One region of the Chryseobacterium sp. KBW03 genome, then DNA from elsewhere that is predicted to be linked to it. Evidence: riboswitches for the same ligand, from Rfam matches in the RefSeq annotation. Region 1 holds a riboswitch; each other region holds the start of a gene.
The links. Region 1 has a riboswitch for S-adenosylmethionine ahead of DBR39_RS19570 (TonB-dependent receptor plug domain-containing protein). Riboswitches for the same ligand answer to the same signal wherever they lie in the genome.
Positions count from the first base shown of each region.

Region 1 (2,325 bases):
AAGAACAGCAGTGGGCCAACTACAGAATAGCAGAAGGAAAAGGTGTTATGCTTTGGAATAAACAAACCGATCCTTACAATCAAAATACCATGGGATATAAGGAAAACAGCAATTATGACCGTATGAATCACAGTCTTCATGGCTTTACCAATATGAGTGCTGTGGGATATGGAGAAAGTCATGATGAGGAAAGACTTATGTTTAAAAACCTTGAATATGGTGCCGTCAATGGAGGATATAGTGTTAAAAATCTGAATACGGCTCTTGAAAGAATGAAAACCTTCGGAGCTACATTCTTCACTATTCCCGGCCCGAAAATGATCTGGCAGTTTGGAGAATTAGGATACGAATTCAGTATCAACAGATGTGCGGATGGTACAATCAACAGCGGATGCAGAACAGATGAGAAACCCGTTGCATTTACGCTGGGATATGATACCAATGCAAACAGAAAAGCAGTGTACGACACATGGGCTAAAATAATCAATATCAGAAACACCCATCAGATTTTCAAATCTAAAACGTACAGTATAGAATCCAATAATCTTACGAATGATCCTGATGGCCTGATCACCAGGATTTATCTCTATGATACCACCATTACTACCGGAATAAAGAATGTGGTGGTATTGGCTAATTATACTACTTCTGCACAAAATGTTGTTCCTTACTTTCCTTACACAGGTCAATGGCAGAATCTGATGGATGACAGTGTTTCCAATATAGCTTCAACAACTGCTCCGATAACTTTACAGCCTGGAGAATTCAGGATTTTCGGAAATTACGCAGGCGCTTTATCCACAACGGATACTCATGCAGCTAATAAATTATCCCTTCAGATTGTTAATAATCCAATACAAAATGGGATCGCAAAATTAATTTTTAACAAAGCAAAAAACGGTGAGATTTTATTTTTTGACATGACCGGTAAAAAGCTGGACTCATTCAAAATTGATAAAGAAAACGGGACTTTTGAAACCAAAATCAATTATCCGCCAGGAACTTATCTGGTTCAATTGAAATCAGAAACAGGAATCGCAATTCAAAAGATGATTGTTAAGTAGAACAAAAAGGCAGATTGGCAGAATAGCTGATTTGCCTTTTTTGTATATTGAAAAAAATAGTCTACTTTTGCGGTAGATTTATCAAGAAAGGTGGAGGGATTTGGCCCAAAGAAACCTTAGCAACCTGCACAATTCAAAAAAGTGCAAAGGTGCTAATTCCAACCCGAAAGGGGAGATAAGTGAAGTCAATATTCTTATATGAATTCCATTTCTTGAAGTCTTGTTTATCTGCGAAAAGGTTCGCAGGAATGTTATTATTAATTGGCAAGAACAAAAATGAAAAAATTAAGTACAGCGGTATTTTTGCTGAGTGTAATTTTGGTAGCTGCTCAGGAGAATGAGGAGAAAGGAAAACAAATCGAAGACATTATCATTGTCGGAAACCGAAATGTCAAAAGAACAAAACTTGAGACACCGGTTCCTGTAGACGTTATCAATATTGACAAGATCCAGAGAAGCTCTCCACAAATGACTGCTCAGGATCTCCTAAACTATGTGATCCCATCATTCAACGCAGTGAGGCAGTCTGCTTCTGACGGTACAGAACATATTGATCCCGTATCCTTAAGAGGAATGGGACCAGATCAGATTTTGGTATTGTTAAACGGAAAAAGAAGGCATTCTACCTCTTTAGTTAATTATCAGAATACGGTAGGAAATGGTTCTGTAGGAACAGATCTTGGGACAATTCCCATCATTGCAATTGATAGAATTGAAGTCTTAAGAGACGGAGCTGCTGCACAATATGGCTCTGATGCCATCGCCGGAGTGATCAATGTTATTCTTAAAAAAAATCCCGGAGCATCAGCAAGTCTTACTTATGGAGTAACCGGAAGAAATGATGGCGACACTTATCAGGCCGGAGCCAATTACGGAACTTCATTAGGAAAGAAAGACGGCTATATTAATCTTTCACTACAATTAAGCCATAGGGGTAAAACGACAAGAACTCAAAATCATGATTTAGATATTTTCGGAGATAATTTTGCGTATGCATTTGCAAATGATCCCGAAGCGGCAAGAGCTGCAGATGATGCAAAAATTAAAGAACGAGGATTGACGCGTGACGACTTCAATTTCCAGATCGGAGATGCCCAGATTAGACAGGGACAGCTGTTTTTTAATGCAGAATATCCTTTTAATGATAATTTTAAACTCTATTCTTTCGGAGGTTTCAGTATCAAAGAAGGAAAAGGTTTTGGCTTCAGAAGACTACCGAGCGAAACATCTAATGTCGTTTCATCCATTTACCCAAACGGTT
Region 1 covers NZ_QAJO01000011.1:175,878-178,202, reverse strand. Annotated here, with positions in the region: gene DBR39_RS19575 (alpha-amylase family glycosyl hydrolase) at 1-1,064, shown strand, start outside; SAM riboswitch class I at 1,140-1,246, shown strand; gene DBR39_RS19570 (TonB-dependent receptor plug domain-containing protein) at 1,341-2,325, shown strand, end outside.

Region 2 (2,325 bases), on a different contig from region 1:
GACCAATGATTGCCAGATGAACCGTCTTTGGTTTTTTGAAAATTTCAGATTCTATGATGTTTTTTGTTTTTTCATCCTGTGAAGAAGTCACTACGATATTGACTCTGTTTTCTCCGGCTACCTGATTCAGCAATAATGGGAAAACATTGTTTCTTGCCAGTTCGGCAAAGACTTTATTGAAATCTTCTGCTACAAAACCGATCACAGAAACATTATTGATACTATAGATCTGAGAAACTTTTCCAGATTTTCTTTCTGCTTCGAACTCATCAATAAGACAAGCGACTGCTTTTTCTGCATCAATTTCCTGCACCAAAATAGAAATTCCGTTTTCTATGGCCTGTTGTGAGATTACTCCTACACTGATACGCGCTAAAGTGAGCGCTTTAAAAATTCTACCGTCAATCCCGATTTCGCCCAGGAAATCTTCTCCTTCAAATTTGATGATTGATCTGTTCTTCAAAAATTTTATTTCGTTAGCATTTTTCATTACTTCTATAAAATGTTTTTTATGATATTATTTAATTGTTGATATTCCATTAGGAAGGCGTCATGCCCGTGTATAGATTGGATCTCGTGATAAGAAACATTCTTATTTTTCTCTTTTAAGTTTTCAAAACACATTCGGATTTCAGAAGCCGGAAAGAATAAGTCTGTATCTACGGAGATCATGTGCATTCGTGCTTCGATCTTCTCCAGTGCTTTTTCATCAGCATTGATATTCATCAAGAGATGATTCATCAGTTTGTACGCTTTTAAACTAAATCTCTCGTTTAACGCATTACCATGATAAACCAGCCAGTCTTCTGATTCCAGGCGTTGTTTGTCCTGATTATATTGGTTTTGAAATCTATCGTTGAGTGATTGTGGAGTTCTATAACAGAGCATCGCATGAATTCTTGCTTTCTGTAATGGTTCATCTTTATCATTCAATAAAAATTTTTGAACCAGACATTGAGCATGAAGCCAGTCGTGTGTTCTGTAATCACAGGCTATGGGAATAAATATTTCTGCAAGATCCGGCTGCTTAGCAAGCATTTCCCATGCAATTCCCCCTCCAAGAGAGCCTCCAATAATGGCATATATATTTTTGATATGTAAAGCTTCAAGCCCTTTCAGAAATATCGCTGCGATATCTGAAGGCGTGAAGTCTTCATAGTCTTCAATTAAAAAATTGTCATAACCGTTTCCGGGTATATTGAAACACAGAACAGTATATTGATCGGTATCAACAAGCTGATTTTCTCCCACCAATTGTTTCCACCAGCCTTTTTCTCCCGATACATTTGAGTTTCCGGTAAGAGCATGGTTGATTAGAATGATGGGTGCTGTAAACAGATCTTTCCCAAAAAGCTGATAGCTTAATGAGATATGATATTCCTTTTGGGAATACGTTTGATACGAAAGATTAATATAGTTTAGTTCTGTTTTCAATTCTATTATATTTTAATACAAATACAATTGAAAATGCCACAGGAAATGGCTGAAAAGAACTTCAGTAAGTTATCTGTCCAAAATAAATTGGTAGAACGTAGCACCTTCTTTGCTTGCGCAAAGGGTTGCTAAGGTTTCATAGGGTCTAATCCCTCAACCTTTCTTGATAACATTTTCAATATTTAAATGAACGAATGGTGCAAAGGTAGTTCTTTTCTTTTAATTTCAAAAAAAAATTATTTTAATATTTAAAACAGCCCTTAAATACAAGTATTTCAAGGCTATATTAATAATTATTCAGATGAAAAAAATTGGAATTACTTCTCAAAAAAACTAACTTCGTATTGAAAAATGATGAAATATGACCGTTGAAAAAGAAAGATTACAAGATACTAAATGGAAAAACTGGGGACCTTATGTAAGCAACCGCCAGTGGGGAAATGTACGTGAAGATTACAGCCCGAATGGGAATGCATGGAATTTTACCAATCATCATAATGCCGAGAGCTATGCTTACCGCTGGGGAGAGGAAGGAATTGCTGGGATTTCTGATGTAAAGCAGCTTTTCTGTTTTGCTTTTTCGTTCTGGAACAGGAAAGATAAAATGGTAAAAGAACGATTCTTTGGGTTGAGCAATCCTCAGGGAAATCATGGTGAAGACATCAAAGAAATCTTTTATTATCTGGACAATACGCCTACCCACAGCTATATGAAGATGGTGTATAAATATCCAATTAATGAATTTCCTTACGATGATCTTGTTACAGAAAACGGAAAACGCAGCAAAAAGGAACCGGAGTACGAGATTTTTGACACCGGAATTTTTGATAATGACGAGTATTTCGATATTTTCATTGAATACTGTAAAGCCGATCACAACGATATTCTAGC
Region 2 covers NZ_QAJO01000004.1:12,625-14,949, forward strand. Annotated here, with positions in the region: gene DBR39_RS08015 (ACT domain-containing protein) at 1-490, opposite strand, end outside; gene DBR39_RS08020 (alpha/beta fold hydrolase) at 496-1,434, opposite strand; SAM riboswitch class I at 1,501-1,607, opposite strand; gene DBR39_RS08025 (MGH1-like glycoside hydrolase domain-containing protein) at 1,796-2,325, shown strand, end outside.
Region 2: it holds a riboswitch for S-adenosylmethionine, as region 1 does, so the genes downstream of both, DBR39_RS08020 (alpha/beta fold hydrolase) here and DBR39_RS19570 (TonB-dependent receptor plug domain-containing protein) in region 1, are expected to answer to the same signal.

Region 3 (2,325 bases), on a different contig from region 1:
TTTCTTTCATAATAAGGATAGAATGAAGGAATAAATCTTGCCGCATTGATGATATTGCTTGCTTTGGAATCTGAAGAAGTAGGCGCCTGCTGTACACTGTTTGTATAGCTTAAGTTCACTCCAACATTCAGCCATTTTTTCACTTCAGAATTGATCTTTAATCGGGTATTGTATCTTTTAAATCCTGATTCAATAGCCATTCCTTTGTCATCCAGATAGCCTAGGGAAAAGAAATAATTGCTTTTCTCACTTCCTCCACTGATATCAAGATCTACCTGATTTCTTGAAGCCACTCTCTGCAAGATGTCTCTCCAGTCGTCATTCCATAATGGGGATGCACCAGGTAATAGCTTTCCGTCTGTTCCAACTGGTTTTGCATAACCTGTTCCGTAAGGGTTGATCCCAAGTGTGGAAACAAGATTATCTGTCGCCATCTGAGCTGCCTGTTGAGAAGACACTTTGCCAGATTGGTAGCCGTTTCTCAATGCTTCCCAATATAATTGAAAATACTGATCTGTATTAACCTGTTCGTAATCTTTTACCGCTCTTCCTGAGAATCCCTGGCTGATATTAAAATTAACTTTCGCTTCTCCTTTTTTACCTGATTTTGTCGTAATAATGATAATCCCATTAGCTCCTCTTGAACCATACAATGCACTTGCTGTAGCATCTTTCAGAACACTTATAGATTCAATATCACTTGGACTGATAGAGTTCAGGTTTCCGTCAAAGGGAATCCCGTCCACTACATATAAAGGATCGCTGGAAGCACTTATGGAACCAATTCCCCTGATTCGGATGGTAGAAACAGCACCTGGCTGTCCTGACGCACTTGTCGTTTGAATCCCTGCAACCTGCCCTTCCAATGCTTTGGTAATATTGGTAACTGGTCTGTTATTAATCTTATCGCCGGAAATGGTTGCTACTGAACCTGTGTAACTGTTTCTTTTTGCCTTTCCATAAGCTACCACCACTACTTCATCAATTTCTTTTTCATGGAGGCTATCTTTTTTCGGCTTGGAATTTTGTGCATTGACATTGGTAATTCCCAGAAAAAATGCAGCAACCGGAGGTATCCAAGCTTTAGAGTTAAATAAATATTTACTAATCATAATCAATTTTGTTTATCATATATTAAAAATTTACCCTTTGCAGAAAAGACAGCAAAGGGCATCGATAAATACGATAAACCAAATGCTTATTTTTCCTTTAAAGGCTGAACGTAACACCTTGCCTCTTGGAGGTAGGTTGTCAAGATTTCACAGGGTCAGTTCCCTCCATCTTTCTTTATAAGCCGATCGAAATATGACTGCAAAGCTATAAAGTTTTAGTCTACAAAACAAGTAGACTTATGATTTTTCATGATAAATTTTTGAAAATTAACATAATATTTTAATAAAAGTCATTAAAATAGGGAGTTACATCCGTTATCACTTTCACAAACATGACAAATATCATTATCAATAATTCAATTGAGCATACAGTATGCTTTAATGAAATTTTTGACCATTAATTGAAAAAAGTTTTTAATTTTATAGAATGAAAGTTTTGATTATAAACGGTCCTAATCTCAACCTTTTAGGTACCAGAGAACCGGAAATCTATGGAAGCGTTTCTATGGAAAGCTATTTGGAAATTTTAAGATCCGAGTTTCAGTCTCATGAATTAAAATATTACCAGTCGAATATTGAAGGAGAGCTCATCAACAGGCTTCAGGAAGATGATTTTGATGCGGTAGTTATTAATCCCGGAGCTTTTACTCATTATTCCTATGCCATTGCGGATTGTTTAAAAAATATCCGAAAGCCAAAAGTAGAGGTTCACATCAGCAATATCTATAAACGAGAAGAGTTCAGACAGAAATCTGTGACAGCTGCCAATACGGATGCTGTTTTATCCGGCTTCGGAATGGATGGATACAGATTGGCTTTATTAAGTTTGAAGTAATTTTCACTAATTATTTTACCCATTGATTACACCGATTTTAACGGATGCTTATGGATACTAATAAAGATATGAGCTAAAACTCAATGAAAAAGGTCTTCATAATTCATTAGATTTATGGGAATTAAAATAAAAAAGCCTCATCAATGATGAGGCTTTTCTGTATGTTGTATATAACTATTAGATAGTTTGTTCCTGCAATTGAGGTCCTGAAGCAATTAATTTCTTACCTTCTTCAGTATCACAATACTGCTCAAAGTTTTTGATATATCTTGAAGCAAGATCTTTTGCTTTTTCTTCCCATTCTGAAACATTTCCATAGGTATCTCTAGGATCTAAAATTCCTGTAGAAACGTTTGGTAATTCAGTAGGAATCTCAAG
Region 3 covers NZ_QAJO01000004.1:164,772-167,096, forward strand. Annotated here, with positions in the region: gene DBR39_RS08770 (SusC/RagA family TonB-linked outer membrane protein) at 1-1,112, opposite strand, end outside; SAM riboswitch class I at 1,196-1,296, opposite strand; gene DBR39_RS08775 (type II 3-dehydroquinate dehydratase) at 1,540-1,947, shown strand; gene pckA (phosphoenolpyruvate carboxykinase (ATP)) at 2,125-2,325, opposite strand, start outside.
Region 3: it holds a riboswitch for S-adenosylmethionine, as region 1 does, so the genes downstream of both, DBR39_RS08770 (SusC/RagA family TonB-linked outer membrane protein) here and DBR39_RS19570 (TonB-dependent receptor plug domain-containing protein) in region 1, are expected to answer to the same signal.